Regions from separate parts of the Streptomyces sp. NBC_01451 genome, predicted to be linked through region 2. Evidence: riboswitches for the same ligand, from Rfam matches in the RefSeq annotation. Region 2 holds a riboswitch; each other region holds the start of a gene.
What was found. A riboswitch is a leader RNA that binds a small molecule or an ion and turns the genes downstream of it on or off. The one in region 2 is predicted to bind cobalamin.

Region 1 (5,351 bases), 4.7 Mb from region 2:
TTGGGCGGGGCTTTCCCTGCGGTGGACTAGACCAGCGAGGGGCGTGAAGGTATACAGAGGGGATCACGGAGCGCGTGAGGGTCCGCAGAGACCATTCACAGGTCAATGACGGCGCCGACCGTGCCACGATGTGGACGTGGACCGGCGGGATGCCGGCCGTGGCAGCACCAGGAGCCGGGAAGGCGGAGCATGAGCACCGACGTGAGCAGTGCGGAGAACGAGGGTGGGGCTACCGTCCGTACCGCGCGCGTGCCCAAGTACTACCGTCTGAAGAAGCATCTGCTCGACATGACGGAGACCCAGTCGCCCGGCACCCCGGTCCCGCCCGAGCGCACGCTGGCGGCGGAGTTCGACACCTCCCGCACCACCGTCCGCCAGGCCCTCCAGGAACTGGTCGTCGAGGGCCGGCTCGAACGCATCCAGGGCAAGGGCACCTTCGTCGCCAAGCCGAAGGTCTCCCAGGCGCTGCAACTCACCTCGTACACGGAGGACATGCGCGCCCAGGGCCTCGAACCCACCTCGCAGCTCCTCGACATCGGCTACATCACCGCCGACGACGCCCTCGCCGGGCTGCTCGACATCACGGCGGGCGGGCGCGTCCTGCGGATCGAGCGGCTGCGGATGGCGAACGGCGAGCCGATGGCCATAGAGACCACCCATCTCTCCGCGAAGCGCTTCCCCGCCCTGCGCAGGTCGCTCGTGAAGTACACGTCCCTCTACACGGCCCTCGCCGAGGTGTACGACGTCCACCTCGCGGAGGCCGAGGAGACCATCGAGACCTCGCTGGCCACCCCGCGCGAGGCCGGTCTGCTCGGCACCGACGTGGGCCTGCCGATGCTGATGCTGTCCCGGCACTCGCTGGACAAGGACGGCCAGCCGGTGGAATGGGTGCGGTCTGTCTATCGGGGCGACCGGTACAAGTTCGTCGCGCGGCTCAAGCGGCCGATCGACTGATCCCCCGCCCGACCTCCGCGCTCTGACACATTCCCCTCACCTGTACGGGCCATCCGTTATGCGGGCGGGGTTACATAAGACGGAACCGTCCCTTAGATTCCTGCGCGTTGCACCAGTGATCACAGGAAAGTGATCACGGGAATCAGCGAGGGGACGGAGCCGTGACATGCCAGAAGCGCCTGAGGCGAGACAACCGGTGACAGCACAGCCGGTGGTGACTCCGATCCGCGTCGTCATCGGGCTCTGCCTCTTCGCACCCTTCGTCGCGATGCTGTGGGTGGGCTCGTACGCGAAGGTGGATCCGGCCTTCATCGGCATCCCGTTCTTCTACTGGTACCAGATGCTGTGGGTGCTCGTCTCCACCGCGCTGACGATGACCGCGTACCAGCTCTGGCAGCGTGACCAGCGGGCCCGCAGGGCGACTTCGGCCTCTGCCTCCGCGGCCACCAAGGACGGGGGTGCGTCCGCGTGAACGACGGAGTGAACGGCGTGGCACTCGCCGTCTTCATCATCTTCTTCCTGGCCGTCACGGTCATCGGCTTCATGGCCTCCCGCTGGCGCAGGGCCGAGAACGAGAACAGCCTCGACGAATGGGGCCTGGGCGGCCGGTCGTTCGGCACCTGGGTCACCTGGTTCCTGCTCGGCGGCGACCTCTACACGGCGTACACCTTCGTGGCCGTACCGGCGGCGATCTACGCGGCGGGCGCGGCCGGCTTCTTCGCGGTGCCGTACACGATCCTGGTGTACCCCCTGATCTTCACGTTCCTGCCCCGCCTGTGGTCGGTCTCCCACAAGCACGGATACGTGACGACCTCGGACTTCGTACGCGGCCGCTTCGGCTCGAAGGGCCTGTCGCTGGCGGTGGCGGTCACCGGCATCCTCGCGACCATGCCGTACATCGCGCTCCAACTGGTCGGCATCCAGGCGGTCCTCGACGTGATGGGCGTCGGCGGCGGCGAGAACACGAACTGGTTCGTGAAGGACCTCCCGCTGCTGATCGCGTTCGGCGTGCTGGCGGCCTACACGTACTCCTCCGGTCTGCGGGCCCCCGCCCTGATCGCGTTCGTGAAGGACACGCTGATCTACGTCGTCATCGCGGTGGCGATCATCTACATCCCGATCAAACTGGGCGGGTTCGACGAGGTCTTCGGCGCGGCGAGCGAGAAGTACACCGCCGCCAAGGCGGGCGCCCTGATCCCGGCCGAGGCCGGACAGTGGACCTACGCCACGCTGGCGCTGGGTTCCGCGCTCGCGCTGTTCATGTACCCGCACTCGATCACGGCGACGCTGTCCTCCCGGAGCCGTGAGGTGATCCGCCGCAACACCACGATCCTGCCGCTGTACTCCCTGATGCTCGGGCTGCTCGCGCTGCTGGGCTTCATGGCGATCGCGGCCGGGGTCAAGGTCACCAACCCCCAGCTGGCGATCCCGCAGCTCTTCGAGGACATGTTCCCGTCCTGGTTCGCGGGGGTGGCCTTCGCGGCGATCGGCATCGGGGCCCTCGTCCCGGCGGCCATCATGTCCATCGCGGCGGCCAACCTCTTCACCCGCAACATCTACAAGGACTTCCTCAAGCCCGACGCGACACCCGAGCAGGAGACCAAGGTCTCCAAACTGGTCTCGCTCCTGGTGAAGGTGGGCGCGCTGATCTTCGTCCTGACCATGGACAAGACCGTCGCCATCAACTTCCAGCTCCTGGGCGGCATCTGGATCCTCCAGACCTTCCCGTCCCTCGTCGGCGGCCTGTTCACCCGCTGGTTCCACCGCTGGGCCCTGCTGGCCGGCTGGGCGGTCGGCATGCTGTACGGCACGCTGGCTGCGTACGGGGTCGCGTCCCCGACGCAGAAGCACTTCGGCGGCAGCTCGAAGGAGATCCCGGGGATCGGCGAGATCGGCTACATCGGTCTGACGGCGTTCGTCCTGAACGTCGCCGTCACGGTGGTCCTCACCTTCGTGCTGAAGGCGCTGAAGGCCCCGGACGGCGTGGACGAGACGAAGCCGGCGGACTACACGGCGGACGCGGGGGATCCGGGCGTGGCGGTGGAACTGCCGTCGGCGACGGCGGGTTCCGCGCACTGAGCTCCGCAGGGTCCGTGGTTCGTCCACTGCGGGCCCGTGGGGGCTTGTCGCGCAGTTCCCCGCGCCCCTTAAGGGGCGCCATCGGGCCGCCGGAGAAGTCCGGCGGCCCCTTGTCGTACTCCTCCAATCCCCTCAACTCGGCGATACGACACAACATGTGGGGGTGCTTCCAGGGCCCGGCACAAGATGTATGCTCATGCTCGCTGTCGCCGCAGGGGAATCCGGTGCGAATCCGGAACTGTCCCGCAACGGTGTACTCGTGCATGTTCGTGCGCGTGTCCAGTCCGAGGACCTGTCGACAGTGCGCCCGGCCGACCGGTCCGGGTGCCTGACGTCCGGGCCTCGTGGAGTGGGCCGGTGGACGCGCGCGTACCCGTAAGGCGTCCGTGTGCCCCGCTGCCCTCCGCAAGGCCCCGTGCCGAGCGAGGGAGAGCCCCCACGTGACCATCGCGCCAGCCGAACCGGCTTCAGCGACCGCAGTGGCCCCACTGGCCCCAGTGGAGACGGACGGTCCGGGTACCGCGCTGCTGCGGATCCTGACCGAGCTGACCGCCGACCTTCCCGACGCCGACCCCGGCCGGGTCGCCGCCGTCGCGCTGCGCGGCCGGTCCGCGCGGGCCGACGAGTCGGAGCTGCGCGAGCTGGCCACCGAGGCGGCGGCCGGTCTCATCTCCGAGGACCCCGTCTACTCCCGGCTGGCCGCCCGGCTGCTGACCGTCACCATCGCCGCGGAAGCCGCCTCGCAGGGTGTCACGTCCTTCTCCGAGTCGGTCGCGGCCGGCCACCGGGAGGGCCTGATCGCCGACCGCACCGCCGAGTTCGTACGGGTGCACACGGACCGGCTGAACGCCCTGATCGACGTCGAGGGCGACGACCGTTTCGGTTACTTCGGCCTGCGCACCCTGCACAGCCGCTACCTCCTGCGCCACCCGATCACGCGCCGGGTCGTCGAGACGCCCCAGCACTTCATGCTGCGCGTCGCGAGCGGGCTTGCCGAGGACACTGCGCTTGACGCAAAAACGGGCGTTCGAGGGCTGGACGAAGTCGCGGCGCTCTACCGGCTGATGAGCCGCCTCGACTACCTCCCCTCCTCCCCCACCCTCTTCAACTCCGGTACCCGGCACCCCCAGATGTCGTCCTGCTACCTCCTCGACTCCCCGCTGGACGAGCTGGACTCCATCTACGACCGCTACCACCAGGTCGCCCGCCTCTCCAAGCACGCCGGCGGCATCGGCCTGTCGTACTCCCGTATCCGCAGCCGCGGTTCGCTGATCCGCGGCACCAACGGGCACTCCAACGGCATCGTGCCGTTCCTGAAGACGCTGGACGCCTCCGTCGCCGCCGTGAACCAGGGCGGCCGGCGCAAGGGTGCCGCCGCGGTGTACCTGGAGACCTGGCACTCCGACATCGAGGAGTTCCTGGAGCTGCGCGACAACACGGGTGAGGACGCCCGCCGTACGCACAACCTGAACCTCGCGCACTGGATCCCGGACGAGTTCATGCGCCGGGTGGACGCGGACGCGCTCTGGTCGCTCTTCTCCCCCTCCGACGTGCCCGAACTGATCGACCTGTGGGGCGCCGAGTTCGACGCCGCCTACCGCAGGGCCGAGGAGGACGGGCTCGCCCGGAAGACCATCCCGGCCCGCGATCTGTACGGCCGGATGATGCGCACCCTCGCGCAGACCGGCAACGGCTGGATGACCTTCAAGGACGCGGCCAACCGCACCGCCAACCAGACGGCCGAGCCGGGCAGTGTCGTCCACTCCTCGAACCTGTGCACCGAGATCCTGGAGGTCACGGACGACGGGGAGACCGCGGTCTGCAATCTGGGCTCGGTCAACCTCGGCGCGTTCGTCGACACGGCGGCCGGTGACATCGACTGGGAGCGGCTGGACGAGACGGTCCGTACCGCCGTCACCTTCCTCGACCGGGTCGTCGACATCAACTTCTACCCGACCGAGCAGGCGGGCCGCTCCAACTCCCGCTGGCGCCCGGTCGGCCTGGGCGCGATGGGCCTCCAGGACGTCTTCTTCAAGCTGCGCGTCCCCTTCGACTCGCCCGAGGCGAAGGCCCTCTCCACGCGCATCGCCGAGCGGATCATGCTCGCCGCGTACGAGGCATCCGCCGACCTCGCCGAGCGCAACGGCCCGCTCCCGGCCTGGGAGAGGACCCGTACGGCCCGCGGTGTGCTGCACCCCGACCACTACGACGTCGAGCTGGCCTGGCCCGAGCGCTGGTCGGCGCTGCGGGAACGTATCGCCTCGACCGGGATGCGCAACTCCCTGCTCCTGGCGATCGCGCCCACCGCCACCATCGCC
Region 2 (5,351 bases):
ACCAGGCCGTCGGCCACCGTGCGGCGGGCCGTCGCGACGAGCCCCGCCCAGGCCCGCGCCGTCCCGTCGGACCCGGCGGGCCATCGTGCCGGATCAGTGCCCCGCACGTCGTCCCGCACGTCACGTCCGTCCCGTCGCTGCTCAGCCATGCCCCGATCCTGCCAGGCACGGTCCCGGAGCGGCGCCGGGCGAGGGCACTGTAGGGGGAAATTCCGGGGTCCGTAAGGGCGCGTGTGCGCGCGTATCGGCGCGTGCGTGCGCTTTGGCCGGAGACCGCCGGAAATCGGTCGATCTTCCAGTAGCCTCCTGGGGATTTGTCACGCACGCAGCCATTCCGGGGGGACACATGGCCCGTGATCACCGACCCTCGCTCCGGCACTTCCGGCGCCGGTCCCGTGCCGTCGCGGCCACCGCGGCGGCGATCGCCATCGGCGGGACCGTCCTGACGGAGGTCCCGGTCTCGGCGGCGGGTGAGCCGAGGGGGCACGACGTCTCGTCGCACCAGAAGGACGTCGACTGGCAGTCCGCGAAGGCGAAGGGCGCCACTTTCGTATACATCAAGGCGACCGAGTCCCACACCTACCGCAGTCCGTACTTCGGCCGGCAGTACGACGGTTCACGGGCCGCCGGCCTGATCCGCGGGGCCTACCACTTCGCCCTGCCGGACAGGTCGTCCGGCATCACCCAGGCCCGGTACTTCGTGCGCAACGGCGGGGCCTGGCGCGCGGACGGGTGGACGCTGCCCCCCGCGCTCGACGTCGAGTACAACCCCTACGGCAAGAAGAAGTGCTACGGCCTCGACAAGGCGGAGATGGCCAGTTGGATCACGGCCTTCAGCAACGAGGTCGCCCGGCTCACCGGCCGCCGTCCGGTCATCTACACGACCGCCCACTGGTGGAACACCTGCACGAACAGCAGCAGTGCCTTCACTTCGAAGCACGCCCTGTGGCTGGCCCGCTACAACGCGTCCGACGCGGGGGCGCTGCCGTCCGGCGGCTGGAAGTTCTGGACGTTCTGGCAGTACGACAACAGCGGCTCGCTGCCGGGTGACCAGAACCTCTTCAACGGGACGTCGGCCCAGCTCAAACGGTTCGCGAAGGGCTGACGGGAGCGGGCGCCGCCCGTCCCGCGACACCAGGGGAACGGCGCTCCGTTTTCGGCCACCCAGCGTCCCCCGCCAGTTCATCTTCCGTTCATCCAGGTTGCCTACGGTCCAAGAGCCAATACCGTACGGAAGAAATCTGGGTAAATGGAAAGCTTCTCGCTGATCCTCGCGATCGTGGTCGTCACCGCGCTTGCGTTCGATTTCACGAACGGTTTCCACGACACCGCCAACGCGATGGCCACCACCATCTCGACCGGTGCGCTCAAGCCCAAGGTCGCGGTCGCCATGTCGGCGGTGCTCAACCTCGTGGGCGCCTTCCTTTCCGTCGAGGTCGCCAACACGATCTCCAAGGGCCTCGTGGACGAGAGCGGTATCCGTCCCGAGGTGATCTTCGCCGCACTGGTCGGCGCGATCCTCTGGAACCTGCTGACCTGGCTGGTCGGGCTCCCGTCCAGTTCCTCGCACGCCCTGATGGGCGGCCTGATCGGCGCGACCATCGCCTCGGCGGGTACGGGCGCCGTCCACGGCGATGTGCTGGTGACGAAGGTGCTGATCCCGGCGATCGCCGCCCCACTGGTGGCGGGCATGGCCGCCATGCTGGCAACCCGGCTGTCGTACAAGCTCGGTGCAGCGCGGGCCGAGGGCAAGGCGGCGGAGAAGGGCTTCCGGGTCGGCCAGATCGCCTCCGCGGGCCTGGTGTCGCTGGCACACGGCACGAACGACGCGCAGAAGACGATGGGCATCATCACCCTCGCCCTGGTCGCCGGCGGCGCCGTCTCCCCCGACTCCGATCCCCCGGTGTGGGTCATCCTCTCCGCGGGCCTGGCCATCGCGCTCGGCACGTATCTGGGCGGCTGGCGCATCATCCGTACGATGGGCAAGGGTCTGACCGACCTCCAGCCCCAGCAGGGCTTCGCCGCCCAGACCAGCGCGGCGACCGTCATCCTGGCCTCCTCCCACCTCGGTTTCTCCCTCTCCACCACGCACTCGGTGTCGGGCTCGGTGATGGGCGCCGGCCTCGGCCGCAAGGGCGGCGTGGTCCGCTGGTCGACGGCGACCCGGATGTTCGTGGCGTGGGGGCTGACGCTGCCCGCCGCGGCTCTCGTCGGCGCGCTGGCGGAGTACGTCACCGGCTTCGGCGACTGGGGCACGGCTCTGGTGGCCGCCTTCCTCATCGCGTCGAGCGCGGCGATCTGGGTCGTGTCGCGCCGCGAGGTGATCGACCACACGAACGTCAACCACGTCGAGGGCGAGTCCGCCGAGAACGCCGAGCCCGCGGGCATCGTCACCACGGCCATCGCCGCCGTGACGCCGCCGCCGGCGGGCACCATCGCCGATGACCTGACGGCTACCATCCCGGCCCCGGCCGAGGTCACGGCGAAGCCGTCGGCCACGGCCCTCTGAGTCCGGCTCCCGGTCCGAGCGAGAAGCAGAAGGAAGCAACATGAAGATCGACTGGGCAGCCCTCGGCTCCGTCTTCGGCGTCAGCCTCGTCATCACCGTGGCCATGGTGGGCGTGTTCACCCTGGGCATCGTCGGGCTCTCGCGCCGCGAACGGGCGGTCGCGCAGGGCGAGTCGGCGGGGCTGGCCGTCACCGGGGCGTACGCGTGCTTCGCCGCCTGCGCGGCGGTGGTCTCGTACGGGATCTATCTGATCGTGGCCTGACCCGGCCGGACACGCGCGCACCTCCTCGCCGCCCGCTCCGACCCTGACCGCCTTGCCGGTGGTCACGGTCGGAGCGGGCGTTTTTCGTCGCCCCGATCCGGTCGTGGTGTGGGGCTCAGCACAGTCCTCCTTTCCTGGTCAACGGCAAGTTGACGGGTGTTCCGGGCCCGTGGTGGACTGCCGGAGCCATGTACGGCGGCAGAAGAGGAAGCCGGTGCGAATCCGGCGCGGTCCCGCCACTGTCACCGGGGTAGGTAACCCCGGGAGCCAGGAACTCTCGCCGCCGGTCTCGTCGAACCAGGGCGTGGACACCCTGAGTGAGGACATATCGCCATGCTCGGCTGCCGTTCGAGGTACAGCACCAGGTCGCTGCCCGACTCCACGGCCGGCTGAGCCGGTGCGTGCCGATCGCGTCTTCGCGTACGGCGCCACCGCCGGACTCCTCGGTGATCTGATCCTCGGCGACCCCCGCCGCGGGCATCCGGTCGCCGTGTTCGGGCGGGCCGCCGGCGCCGTCGAGCGGGTGCTGTGGCGGGACCACCGGGGGTGGGGCGCGCTGCACACCGCCATGTGCGCGGGGGGCGCCGTCTTCCTTGCCGCGGCGGCCGGTCGTGTCGTACGTCCGTCCCGTGCCGCTTCCCTCGCACTCACCGCCGCCGCCACCTGGGCCGTCGTCGGCGGTACCTCCCTCGGCCGGGAGGCGCGGGCCGTCGGCCGGTCCCTGGAGACCGGGGACGTCGAGGCGGCGCGGGAGCGGCTGCCCCATCTCTGCGGGCGGGATCCGCAGGCCCTCGACCCCGACGGGATCGCCCGGGCCGTCGTGGAGTCCGTCGCCGAGAACACCTCCGACGCCGTGGTGGGCGCGCTCGTCTGGGGCGCCCTGGGCGGGGTGCCCGGGCTGGTCGGGTTCCGGGCCGTCAACACCCTGGACGCGATGGTCGGGCACAGGTCGGAGAGATACCGGCGGTACGGCTGGGCCTCCGCGCGGCTCGACGACCTCGCCGGGTGGCCGGGGGCGCGGCTGACCGCCGTGCTCGCCGCCGTCGCCGGCGGTGATCCGCGCGGCGCAGTCCGGGCCTGGCGTGCCGACGCCGGACGCCATCCCAGTCCGAACGCCGGGCCCGTGGAGGCCTCGTTCGCGGGGGCGTTGGGGGTCCGGCTCGGCGGAACGCTGTCCTACGGGGGGCGGGTCGAGCACCGGCCCGTGCTCAACGGGGAGTCCGGGCGGGCTGTCGGCGTCCCCGACGTCGAACGGGCCGTACGGCTGTCCCGGCGCGTCTCCTGGCTGGCCCTCGGCGTCTGTGTCGCCGGGCGGCTGCTCGCGAACGCGATCATGAACAGGCGCAGGAACACCGAAGGGCGTACCTCATGAGTGGTGGGGCCATGGGTGGTGGGCTGCTCGTCGCCGGGACCACCTCCGACGCCGGCAAGAGTGTCGTGACCGCCGGGATCTGCCGGTGGCTGGTGCGGCAGGGGGTCAAGGTCGCGCCGTTCAAGGCGCAGAACATGTCCCTCAACTCCTTCGTCACACGGGAGGGTGCGGAGATCGGGCGGGCGCAGGCCATGCAGGCGCAGGCGTGCCGGATCGAGCCGACGGCGCTCATGAATCCCGTACTGCTGAAGCCGGGGGGCGACCGGAGCAGTCAGGTCGTGCTCATGGGGAAGCCGGTGGGCGAGATGAGTGCGCGTGGGTATCACGGGGGGCGGCAGCAGCGGCTTCTGGGGACCGTGCTGGAGTGCCTCGCCGAACTGCGGGGCACGTATGACGCGGTGATCTGTGAGGGGGCCGGGAGTCCGGCCGAGATCAATCTGCGGCGGACCGACATCGTCAACATGGGGATCGCGCGCAATGCCCGGCTCCCGGTGCTCGTCGTCGGCGACATCGACCGGGGCGGGGTCTTCGCCTCCTTCTTCGGGACGGTCGCCCTGCTGTCCCCCGAGGACCAGGCGCTCGTGGCCGGGTTCCTCGTCAACAAGTTCCGCGGGGACGTCAGCCTGCTCGAACCTGGGCTCGACATGCTGCTCGGGCTCACCGGACGGCCGACCTACGGCGTGCTGCCCTTCCGGCACGGGCTCGGCATCGACGAGGAGGACGGGCTGCGGATCTCGCTGCGGGGGACGGTCCGGGAGTCGAACGTCGCCCCGCCCGTCGGGGAGGACGTGCTGCGGGTCGCCGTGTGCGCGGTCCCGCTGATGTCCAACTTCACCGACGTGGACGCCCTCGCCGCCGAACCGGGTGTCGTGGTGCGGTTCGTGGACCGGCCGGAGGAACTGGCCGACGCCGACCTCGTCGTCATCCCCGGGACGCGGGGAACCGTGAAGGCGCTGGCGTGGCTGCGTGAGCGCGGGCTCGCGGACGCCGTCGTGCGCCGGGCCGCCGAGGGGCGGCCCGTGCTCGGCATCTGCGGCGGGTTCCAGGTTCTCGGCGAGCACATCGAGGACGACGTCGAGAGCCGGCAGGGCCATGTCGAAGGGCTCGGGGTCCTTCCCGTCCGGGTGCGGTTCGCCCGCGAGAAGACCCTCACCCGGCCCGTCGGCACCGCCCTCGGCGAACAGGTCGAGGGGTACGAGATCCATCAC
Region 3 (5,351 bases), 1.4 Mb from region 2:
CGTCCCGCAGGCCGACAAGCTCGGGGTGACCCTGCCCGACCCGGACCTGCGCTGGAACGAGGAGCGCGGCCACCACGACTTCGGCACCCCGGACTGGGACGAACTGATGCGGGTCATCAAGGGCGGCGGCCCCTGCAACACCGAACGGATCGCACGGCGCCGGACAGCGCACGAGGACGGCGCCTGGGTGCGCGAGGCGGCCACGGCACACGCCGCCAAGCAGCGCGCCCGGACCGTGAAGGAGGCAGTGGCATGAGCAACGGGATGTCCAACGAGTGGCCGCTGTACGAGGTGTTCGTGCGAGGCAAGCGCGGGCTGAACCACGTCCACGTGGGCTCGTTGCACGCCGCCGACGACCGGATGGCCCTCACCCACGCGCGGGACCTGTACACGCGGCGCAACGAGGGCGTGAGCATCTGGGTGGTGCCCTCCGAGCACATCGCCGCCTCCTCGCGCGACGAGAAGGACCCCTTCTTCGCCCCCAGCGCCGACAAGGTCTACCGGCACCCGACCTTCTACGACATCCCCGACGATGTCCCCCACATCTAGCGCGTCCAGCCCCGGGAGAGGAGCAGCGGACATGAGCGGCAACGACATCGACCACGACCACGTCTATCTCTCCCTCGCCGAGGGCCACGACGACGGCAGCGACGCCCGCTGGGCCTTCGGCACCGGGTTCGAGGACCCGCTGTACGGCGTCGACACCACCGTGCCCGAGGGTGTCGACGCCGGTGGGCTGGCCGCGACCTGCGTCGAACTCGCCGACGACGCACTGGTGTCGGCCCAGCGGCTGGCCCAGTGGTGCACCCGCGCCCCCGAACTGGAGGAGGAGGTCGCGCTCGCCAACATCGGCCTCGACCTGCTCGGCCAGGCCCGTCTGCTGTACGCGCGCGCGGGCCAGGTCGACGGCACCGGCCGAGACGAGGACGCGTACGCCTACTTCCGGGACGCCGGCGACTTCCGCAACGTACGTCTGGCCGAACTGCCCATCGGGGACTTCGCGTTCTCGATCGTGCGGCTGCTGGTGCTGTCCACCTGGCGGCTCGCGCACCTCGAACGGCTCGCCGCCCACCGCGATCCGGTGCTCGCGGCGATCGCCGCGAAGGGCGTCAAGGAGCTGACGTACCACCGGCAGTACGCGGCCGAATGGGCCGTCCGGCTCGGCGACGGCACCGACGAGTCGCACCGGCGGATGGTCGCTGCCCTGGACCAAGTCGCCCCATACATTGGTGAGTTGTTCACGGCGTACGACGTCGAGGCCGAGGTCGTCGAGGTGCTGCGGCAGGTCACCGCAGCCGCCGGGCTGACCGTGCCGCAGGCTCCGGCGGCGCACGGCGCCGGTCGCGACGGACAGCACACCGAACATCTCGCCCCGCTGCTCGCCGAGTTGCAGAGCGTGGCCCGCGCCCACCCGGAGGCGACATGGTGACCACGACCGGGCCCGAGGAGGTCCGGCATGCCCGGAGCATCGCCGAGCGCGTGCCGGACCCCGAGCTGCCCATGCTTACCCTGGCCGACCTCGGCGTCCTGCGCGCCGTGGAGGTGACCGGGGACGGGACGGTGGTGGCGAGCCTGACCCCGACCTACTCGGGCTGCCCGGCGATGGCCGAGATGCGCGCCGCCGTCGCCGCCCGGCTGCGGGCGGCGGGGTACGCGCGGGTGGAGATCCGTACGGTGCTGAACCCGCCGTGGACCAGCGACTGGATCACCGACTCAGGTCGCCGCAAGCTCACCGAGCACGGCATCGCCCCGCCCGGCGCCGCACCGCGCGGCCCGGTCGCCCTCTCGCTGCTGCCCGTCCGGCGCACGGTGCCCTGCCCGCGCTGCGGCTCGGCGGACACGGAGGAGACCTCCCGCTTCGCCGCCACGTCCTGCAAGGCACTGTGGCGCTGCCACGCCTGCCGCGAGCCGTTCGAGTACGTCAAGGAGATCTGATGGCCGCGCCCACCGCCCTGACCACGGCGCCTGTACGCCGCCGGCCGGTCTTCCACGCCCTGAAGGTCGCCGACGTACGACGACTGTGCGCGGACGCCGTCGCCGTCGCCTTCGAGGTACCGGCGGACCTGGCCGCCGAGTACGCCTTCGCGCCGGGCCAGTCGCTCACCCTGCGCCGGGAGTTCGAGGGGCGCGAGGAGCGGCGGTCGTACTCGATCTGCGCCCCGGCAGGCGAACAGCCCCGCATCGGCGTACGCGTGGTGCCCGGCGGCCTGTTCTCGTCCTGGCTGGTCGACGGGGTGCGCCCGGGTGACGTGCTCGACGTGATGACCCCGACCGGCGCCTTCAGTCCCGACCTGACAGTGTCCGGCCGCCACGTGCTGATCGCCGCGGGTTCCGGCATCACCCCGATGATGTCGATCGCCGAGTCGGTCCTCGCCGCCGACGACCGCTCACAGGTCACCCTCCTGTACGGCAACCGGCGTACGGACACCGTGATGTTCGCCGACGAGCTGGCGGACCTGAAGGACATGTACCGTACGCGCTTCCAGCTGGGGCACGTACTGTCGCGGGAGCCGCGCGAGGCCGAGCTGCTGTCGGGGCGGCTGGACGCCGAACGGCTCGCCGCACTCCTCGCGGGCCTCGTCGACGTGCCGGGCACCGACCACTGGTGGCTGTGCGGACCGCACGGCATGGTCCGTGACGCCCAGCGGCTGCTGGCGGAGCTGGGCGTGCCCGCGGACCGGGTACACCAGGAACTCTTCTACGCAGACGACCAGCCGGTCCGCCAGGTCCGGCACACGGACGCGGTGGCCGAGGGCCCGGTGAGCCGGGTCACGATCACCCTCGACGGCCGCTCCACCACCACCGCGCTGTCCCGGGACGCGACCGTCCTGGACGGGGCGGCGCACACCCGGCCGGACCTGCCGTTCGCCTGCAAGGGCGGCGTCTGCGGCACCTGCCGGGCGCTGGTCACCTCGGGTGCGGTGGACATGCGCCGCAACTACGCCCTCGAACCAGCGGAGGTCGACGCGGGCTACGTCCTGACCTGCCAGTCGTTCCCGGTGTCGGAGACGCTGACGGTCGACTACGACAGCTGAATCAAAGGTTTGGCGGGTCGCGCTTCGGCAACTCGATCGGCGTGACCCCTACAACTACGCAACAGGAACTCTTCCGGTTCCTGGAGGACCGTTTCGTCTGTGCCCAGGCGTGCACCGAGTGCGCGCGGGCGTGTGCGCTGCGCGCGAGTCTCGCGGACCCGGACGGGCCCGCCGTCGAGGCACTCGCGCGCCGCAAGGGCATTCTGTGCGCGGAGGTGTGCGACGCGACATGCCGACTGCTCGCCGAGCAGGTGGACCTGGACGAGGCCGCTCTCCGGGTCCAACTGGAGTGGTGCAGCACGGTCTGCCTGGAAACCGCCCAGGCCTTCGACGAACACCCCGGTGGCGAGGACGCGGCGAAGGCGTGCCGGGAGTGCGCACAGGCGTGCACGGACTTCGCGTGGACGCTTCAGGTGCCGGACTCGGGGCGCGTCGGCGGGTGAGACACGGCGTTTCGTGAACCCGCGGGTTCACGCCCGCGCCGCTCCCTGCCCCTGGTGCGGCGTCCCGCCCGACTCCTCGTGCGACGCCCCGAGCTGCCCGCCCACCCGCACGTTCCAGCGTCCCGCCCGGCCGGTCAACTCCGTTGCCGTCAACGGCGGAACGTCGATCCGCCAGAACGCCGACCCGGGCGCCCCCAGCACCCGTACCGTCGCCGCGCGTACCACCTCCGGCTCGACGACCGCGACGGTCCGGCCCGTGGCCTGCGCCGCCGTTTCGTCCAGCCAGCGCGCGACGCGGTCGCAGAGAGCGCGGACCGGCTCACCGCCGTGCGGGGCCGACCGAGGGTCCGCCAGCCACTGGGCCAGCGCCTCCGGTTCCTTCTCCGCCACCTCGGCCAGGGTCGCGCCGCGCCAGCGGCCCACGTCCAGACCGCCCGGGCCCGGCACCGCAGCGGCGTCGAGGCCCAGCGCCCGAGCCGTCTCACGGCAGCGTGCGGTGGGGGAGACCCACACCCTGGAGACCGGCGGGAGCGTCCCCGCCGCCGCCCGGGCGAGCCGCAGACCCGACGCGTCCAGGGGACAGCCGTCGTCGAAACGGGCCTCCCGCAGCGCCGCGCTGATCGCCGGTGAGATCAACATCACTCGGCTCGTCATCCGGTCACTCCCGCGTTCATTCCGCCCCAATGTCGTTGTCATGTACGGCACTTGAGGCAGCGTACGGCGCACCGGCGCGCTGTACGCCGTCCTGTGCGCCCTTGGCCGCGCCCCCGCTTCGCGGTACCTTCTCGTCGATATTGACGACGGTTCGACGGAAGCCGGTGGGAATCCGGCACGGTCGCGCCACTGTAAGCCCCGTACGCACCCGCCCGGTGCGGTCCGGGGGCAAGTCAGACCCGTGACTGTCGTCCTCTGCACCACCGATACGGGACGCGAGTTCCCCCAGGAGGTCCTGTCATGGCACAGTCCGCAGTCCAGCCGACCGCCGTTCCCACCGCCGTACCCGAGAAGCTGCCGATCGGTGCGATCGCCCCCTGGGCGGTCTTCTTCGGCGTGCTGATGCTGGTGCTGCTCTACTTCGTCGGCGCCGAACAGGGCGCCACCTCGCTGGTCTCCGGCGAGGGCGTGCACGAGTGGGTGCACGACGCCCGTCACCTGCTCGGCTTCCCCTGCCACTGACGACGACGGGGAAACGTACGAGCTCATGAACTCCACCACTGTCAGAAACCTCCTGGTCCGCGGCATGCTCGCGGGCCTTGTCGCGGGTGTGCTCGTCTGGGTCGTCGCGTACCTCTTCGCCGAGCCGCTCGTCGACGACGCGATCGCGTTCGAGGAGATGCACGAGGCCCACGGGCATGCCGAACAGGCGCTCGTCTCCCGTGCGTTGCAGTCCACCGTGGGTCTGGGGACCGGCGTCCTCGTCTACGGCGTCGCGTTCGGCGGTATCGCGGCCCTCGCGTACTGCTTCGCGCTCGGCCGGATCGGCCGCTTCGGACCGCGCGCGACCGCGCTGCTCCTCGCCGGGGCCGGACTGCTCGCCGTGTACGTCGTGCCGTTCCTCAAGTACCCGGCCAACCCGCCCGCCGTCGGCGACCCCGACACTCTCAACCAGCGCACCGCGCTGTTCTTCCTGATGGTCGCGCTGAGCGTGCTGTTGGCCGTCGGCGCGGTGATCCTGGGCAAGCGCCTCGCGCCGCGCCTGGGCAACTGGAACGCGACCCTCGCCGCGGTCGCCTTCTTCGTCGTGGTCGTCGGACTGGCGTACGCCTTCCTGCCGTCGTTCACCAACGAGGTCCCGGCGGGCTTCTCCGCGAGCCTGCTGTGGAAGTACCGGGTGGCCACGCTCGCCATCCAGGCGACGATGTGGACCGCGTTC
Region 4 (5,351 bases), 1.7 Mb from region 2:
GTTCGACGGGCTGCATCCGGGCTCGGTGGCCCTGTTACGTGCCACCGCAGGCGTTCGTTCTTGCGGACCGATCCTCGTGCATCCGGCCTCGCACGCCCATGGGATTGAGCTGATCCCTATGTGCGCTGATCCCCATGTGCCCAGTTGAAGAAATCTTCAAGTCATGGACGTGCGAGGCCATGAAGAACACGGTTTTCTAGACGTCCAGTTGCGCCTCGACGCTCTTGAGCTGATGGCGGGCCATCGCGAGGTTCGACTTCCTCTTGTCGAGCACGAGGTAGAGGAACAACCCGTTGCCGCCACGACCCTTGAGCGGCCGGAGGATGTGGTACTGGCTGCCGAGTGTGATCAGGATGTCCTCGATCTCGCCCTTGAGGCCGAGGTGTTCCATGGTGCGGGTCTTGGCCCGGATCACGTCAGTGTTGCCTGCCGCCGCAACCGTCAGGTCGAGGTCCTTGCTCCCCCCGAGAGTGCCCAGCGCCATACCGCTGGTGTAGTCGACCAGGGCAGTCCCTAACGAGCCCTCGATCGAGGCCATGATCTCCTTGAGGCAAATCTCCACATTGCTGATACCGGCATCTCCTCCTGGTCACTGCGAGGCTCAGGTGTCGTGTGCCTCGTTGATGCCCGGACCATACGTAGAGTCGGCGGCCGGAAACCTTGTTGTTCCTGTACTGGCCGAGGGAGCTTCCGAAAAGTCGGATGATGCCATATCCGTGACCGCTCATGCCCTTCAAATGACTGGGGCCGCGTCTTCTTCCGCAGGAGGACTCGCGGGGGGACTGTGCGGAGACGCGCTGCGGGTGGTCGCGGCCAACGGCCCTCTGTGGCTCGCGGAGACGGCCGGCTCGATGTTTTCCGCCCGTAGTGACTCAAGCGGTTGCGTCAGGTCGGACCGGGCCAGGGTCATCGTTCACTGATCCGTTGAACTGTCCTTTCAGCAGGATGAGTTGAGGGGCGGCCTTTTCCACCATCGCCTGAGGCCTACGAAGGGGATACCGGGGCACACGGATCTCACCCTTCGAGAGGAACCGCTCCATGCTTGGTATAGCCGCGGCAGTACTGTTCTTCATATCGTTCCTGATCAACGCTGCCGAGATCTCGACGAACGATGTCTTCTCTTCCACGAACGTCATGCTTCTCGGCCTGATGCTCCTGGCCCTGCAGGTCGCGGGAGTCGGGAGCGGCTGGTCTGGGCGCAGGCGCTGACACAGGTAAGACCCGGGGTGGGGTGAGGCCATGACGACGCCTCACCCCACCCCTATGCCTTCACGTGTATCTGCAGTGACATTTGACGATCCCTTCGACCGACCCCAGTCGCGTTGACCCGGAGACGCTCGGCGGGGATGGGCCTTGAGACCGGCACGCAGTAGTTGGGCGGTCTCCTCGGTGGTCGCACCGGTGCCCGGGGGCAGAGTCTTGGCCAGGGTGACGGTCTCGGTGGTCTTCTGCCGCGCGAAGGCGAGCCGACGGCCTGGGACGCGCATGTTGGCCCCGTAGCCCGTAGCCCGTAGCCCGTAGCCCGTAGCCCGTAGCCCGTAGCCCGTGACCCGCAACCGGTGAGCGATCGCGCTAACTGACGGTGCGGCGGGCTTGATAGCCTCAGCGGGCCAGTCGAGCCACATCCGAGGCCAGGGAATCCGGTGCGAATCCGGAACTGACGCGCAGCGGTGAGGGGGACGGGCGGGGCACAGAACGCCACTGGGAGACCGGGAAGGCGCCTCGTCCGGACGAACCCGAGTCCGAAGACCTGCTGGCACCTCCGCACTCCGTGCGGAGGGACGTCCGTAGGCCAGGCTCCGCGTACGAGCCCCGACCCCTGAGGCATGCCCGTGCTCCGTACCCCCGCGCTTCTGCTCACGTCCGCTCTGCTGCTCACCGCCTGTGGCGGGTCGAGGAGCGGCACCGAGAGCCCCGGGAGGTCCGCCGACGCGGGCTACCCGGTGACCATCGACAACTGCGGCCACAAGATCACCCTGACGTCGGCCCCGAAGCGGGCCGTCTCCCTGAACCAGGGCACCACGGAGATCCTGCTCTCCCTCGGTCTCGCCGACCGCATGGCCGGGACGGCGACCTGGACGGACCCGGTGATGAAGGGACTGGAGAAGGCCAACGCGTCCGTGCCCCGGCTCGCGGACAACGCGCCCTCCTTCGAGCGGGTCCTGGACGCCGAACCCGACTTCGTCACCGCGTCGTTCGTCTCGACCCTCGGCAAGGGCGGCGTCGCCACCCGCGCGCAGTTCGAGAAGCTGGGCGTGCCCACGTACGTCTCGCCCTCCGACTGCTCGACGGGCAAGGACAACGACAGCGGTGGCGACGGATCGCGCGCCACACCGCTCACGCTCGACGCCGTGTACGGCGAAATACGCGACCTGGCACGGGCGTTCGGCGTCGAGAAGCGCGGAGGGGCACTCGTCGCCGAGCTGGAGGAACGAGTGCGCAGGGCGACCGCCGGGCTGCACGCCTCCGACGTCTCCCTCATGTACTGGTTCGCCAACTCCCAGTCGCCGTACCTGGCCGGCTGCTGCGGCGCGCCGGGCGCCGTCACCCGTGCGGTCGGCGCCAGGAACGCCTTCGCCGACACCCACGACGAGTGGCCCCAGATCAGCTGGGAGACCGTCGCCGACCGTGACCCCGACGTCATCGTGATCGGCGACCTGACCCGCAAACAGCAGACCGCGGAGACCGCCGAGGCCAAGATCCGATTCCTGGAGACGAACCCCGCCACCCGCAACCTGACCGCCGTGAAGAAGAAGCGGTACGTCCTGCTCAGCGGGCAGGCGATGAACCCGTCCATCCGCACGGTCGAAGGGATCGAGCAGGTCGCCGCCGGACTGCGCGACTTCGGGCTCGCCAAGTGAGCACCCGTCTCCTGCTGTTGACCGGCGGCGGGCTGGTCGCGCTGCTCGCGTCGGTCGCCGTCGCCGTGACGATCGGGCCCGCCGACATCTCCACGGGCGACGTGTGGGCGTCCGTCGCGGCCCATCTGGGCTTCGGCGAGAGCACGTTGGCGCCGCTGCGCGACGGCATCGTGTGGAACCTGCGCATGCCCCGGACCCTGCTCGCCGCCGTGTGCGGGGCCGGGCTCGCCGTGTGCGGGGCCGTCATGCAGTCGCTGCTGCGCAACCCGCTGGCCGATCCGTTCGTGCTCGGCGTCTCCTCGGGCGCGTCCACGGGAGCGGTCGCCGTCGTCGTGCTGGGGGTGGGCGGGGGAGTCGTGTCCATGTCGGCGGGTGCCTTCCTGGGCGCGCTGCTCTCCTTCGCGCTGGTGCTGCTGCTCAGCCACACCCTCGGCGACAGCGTCGACCGGGTCGTGCTGTCCGGGGTCGCGGCCATGCAGCTGTTCTCCGCGCTGACCTCGTTCATCGTGCTGACCTCCGCCGACGCCGAGACCACCCGGGGCGTGCTCTTCTGGCTGCTGGGCTCCCTCACGGGCGCCGACTGGAGCCAGGTGCTGCTCTGCACGGCCGTCCTGGCTGTCGTCCTCCTGGTCTGCCTCGGCCACGCCCGCACCCTGGACGCGTTCGCCTTCGGCGAGGAGGCCGCCGCCTCGCTCGGGGTCAGGGTCGCCCGCACCCGGCTGATCCTGCTGTGCGTGACCGCGCTGCTCACCGCGGCCCTGGTCAGCTGCGCCGGCGCCATCGGCTTCGTCGGCCTGGTCCTGCCCCACGTGACACGGTCGCTCACCGGTTCCGGGCACGCCCGTCTCCTGCCCGTCACGGCGCTGACCGGAGCGGTCTTCCTGGTGTGGGTGGACACCGTCGCCCGTACCGTCCTCGACCCCCAGGAGATCCCGGTGGGTGTGGTGACGTCTCTGATCGGCGTGCCGGCTTTCGTGGCCGTGCTCTACCGCGGACGGAGGAAGGGATGACCGGCCTCCACGCCGACCGCGTCGTGCGGCGCATCGCCGACAAGGCGGTCGTCGACGGCATCACCCTCACTCTGGGACCCGGTGAGACCGTCGGCCTCCTCGGCCCCAACGGCTCAGGGAAGTCAACCCTGTTGAGGCTCCTCGCCGGGACCCTCGCACCCACTGCCGGGGTCGTCACCCTGGACGGGCGCCCACTCCCGGAGGCCGGCCGCCGGGCCACGGCCCGCCGTATCGCCACCGTCGAGCAGCACGCCCACACCCAGACCGAACTGACCGTCCGGGACGTCGTCGCTCTGGGCCGCATACCGCACCGCCGCGCCTGGACACCGGCCACCGCCGCAGACACCGGGGCCGTCGCCGAAGCCCTGGCACGCACCGGACTGGCCGAACTCGCCGGCCGGTCCTGGCACACCCTGTCCGGCGGCGAACGCCAACGCGCCCAGATCGCCCGCGCTCTCGCCCAGCAACCCCGGGAACTCCTCCTCGACGAACCCACCAACCACCTGGACATTCAGCACCAGCTCGACCTGCTGGACCTCGTCGTGAGCCTGCCCGTCACCACGGTGGTCGCCCTGCACGACCTCAACCTCGCCGCGATGTACTGCGACCGCCTGCTCGTCCTGCGTGACGGCCGCGCCGTCGCCGAAGGCACCCCGGCCGAGGTGCTCACCCCCGCACTCATCGAGCAGGTCTACGGCGTCCGCGCCGAAGTCACTTACGACCCCGGCCACCCCGTGATCCGTTTCCTGCGGCCGGCCACCCGTAACGGATCTCCCCGCGAGAGGAGTACGACGAATGACGTCTCGGCAGCGACCTGAGGAAGGCCGTACGGAGCGGATCCCTGCCCAAGCGGCGCCGTGCCGCATCGTGGTCTGCCGGGACTGCTGTTGCGGAAGCCCGAAAGTGACCGGAGTCGATCATGCCCAGCAGACCGCGCGCCTGGCCGAGAACGCCCCCGTGCGCATCGCGGCCTGCCTCGATGTGTGCGACCAGGCCAACGTGATCGTCGTCCAGCCCTCCGCCGCCGCACGAGCCGCCGGAGCCCGCCCGGTCTGGCTCGGCCTCGTCAACGACCCCGACGCCACCGAGGACATCGTCGACTGGGTACAGGCCGGCGGCCCCGGCATCGCGCCCCGTCCCGACATCCTCGACCTCTACGTCTTCACCCCGCCCCGAAAAGCGCGATGAGCCACCACAACCGGCGGACCAGTGCGCTCAGGCGTGCGCTCTGCCCAGGGAAGCACGGGACCAGGACGTACACCGCTCTCGGTACTCAGAGCGCAGGGCGCGGATTGCGGCCGCGCGGGGCCGAGGCCGGCCGCAGACCGGTGCCAGCCGGGTCGGACACCGTGACGGCGGCCATACGGCGCCCATGCGGCGGGGAGCGGGCGAGGGTCGCGCCGGCTCCGGGCGTGGCACGCACGCGAGGAGGAACCGCGTCTACCGGACCACCCGGTCGTCGGGACCGAGCCCGTGCCGG

Region 1: it holds a riboswitch for cobalamin, as region 2 does, so the genes downstream of both, OG595_RS12330 (ribonucleoside-diphosphate reductase subunit alpha) here and OG595_RS33730 (cobalamin biosynthesis protein) in region 2, are expected to answer to the same signal.
Region 3: it holds a riboswitch for cobalamin, as region 2 does, so the genes downstream of both, OG595_RS40085 (CbtB domain-containing protein) here and OG595_RS33730 (cobalamin biosynthesis protein) in region 2, are expected to answer to the same signal.
Region 4: it holds a riboswitch for cobalamin, as region 2 does, so the genes downstream of both, OG595_RS41190 (ABC transporter substrate-binding protein) here and OG595_RS33730 (cobalamin biosynthesis protein) in region 2, are expected to answer to the same signal.

The regions. Positions count from the first base shown of each region.
Region 1 covers NZ_CP109479.1:2,913,556-2,918,906, forward strand. Annotated here, with positions in the region: gene OG595_RS12315 (GntR family transcriptional regulator) at 190-954, shown strand; gene OG595_RS12320 (DUF3311 domain-containing protein) at 1,121-1,426, shown strand; gene mctP (monocarboxylate uptake permease MctP) at 1,423-3,033, shown strand; cobalamin riboswitch at 3,224-3,347, shown strand; gene OG595_RS12330 (ribonucleoside-diphosphate reductase subunit alpha) at 3,474-5,351, shown strand, end outside.
Region 2 covers NZ_CP109479.1:7,660,939-7,666,289, reverse strand. Annotated here, with positions in the region: gene OG595_RS33750 (class II aldolase/adducin family protein) at 1-149, opposite strand, end outside; gene OG595_RS33745 (lysozyme) at 347-1,105, shown strand; gene OG595_RS33740 (inorganic phosphate transporter) at 1,250-2,509, shown strand; gene OG595_RS33735 (hypothetical protein) at 2,550-2,771, shown strand; cobalamin riboswitch at 2,928-3,067, shown strand; gene OG595_RS33730 (cobalamin biosynthesis protein) at 3,169-4,143, shown strand; gene OG595_RS33725 (cobyric acid synthase) at 4,155-5,351, shown strand, end outside.
Region 3 covers NZ_CP109479.1:9,086,919-9,092,269, forward strand. Annotated here, with positions in the region: gene paaA (1,2-phenylacetyl-CoA epoxidase subunit PaaA) at 1-256, shown strand, start outside; gene paaB (1,2-phenylacetyl-CoA epoxidase subunit PaaB) at 265-549, shown strand; gene paaC (1,2-phenylacetyl-CoA epoxidase subunit PaaC) at 596-1,429, shown strand; gene paaD (1,2-phenylacetyl-CoA epoxidase subunit PaaD) at 1,423-1,935, shown strand; gene paaE (1,2-phenylacetyl-CoA epoxidase subunit PaaE) at 1,935-3,035, shown strand; gene OG595_RS40075 (ferredoxin) at 3,077-3,478, shown strand; gene OG595_RS40080 (histidine phosphatase family protein) at 3,506-4,132, opposite strand; cobalamin riboswitch at 4,264-4,395, shown strand; gene OG595_RS40085 (CbtB domain-containing protein) at 4,433-4,654, shown strand; gene OG595_RS40090 (CbtA family protein) at 4,680-5,351, shown strand, end outside.
Region 4 covers NZ_CP109479.1:9,314,423-9,319,773, forward strand. Annotated here, with positions in the region: gene OG595_RS41180 (hypothetical protein) at 197-571, opposite strand; gene OG595_RS41185 (hypothetical protein) at 873-1,136, opposite strand; cobalamin riboswitch at 1,595-1,772, shown strand; gene OG595_RS41190 (ABC transporter substrate-binding protein) at 1,827-2,861, shown strand; gene OG595_RS41195 (FecCD family ABC transporter permease) at 2,858-3,871, shown strand; gene OG595_RS41200 (ABC transporter ATP-binding protein) at 3,868-4,689, shown strand; gene OG595_RS41205 ((2Fe-2S) ferredoxin domain-containing protein) at 4,667-5,059, shown strand.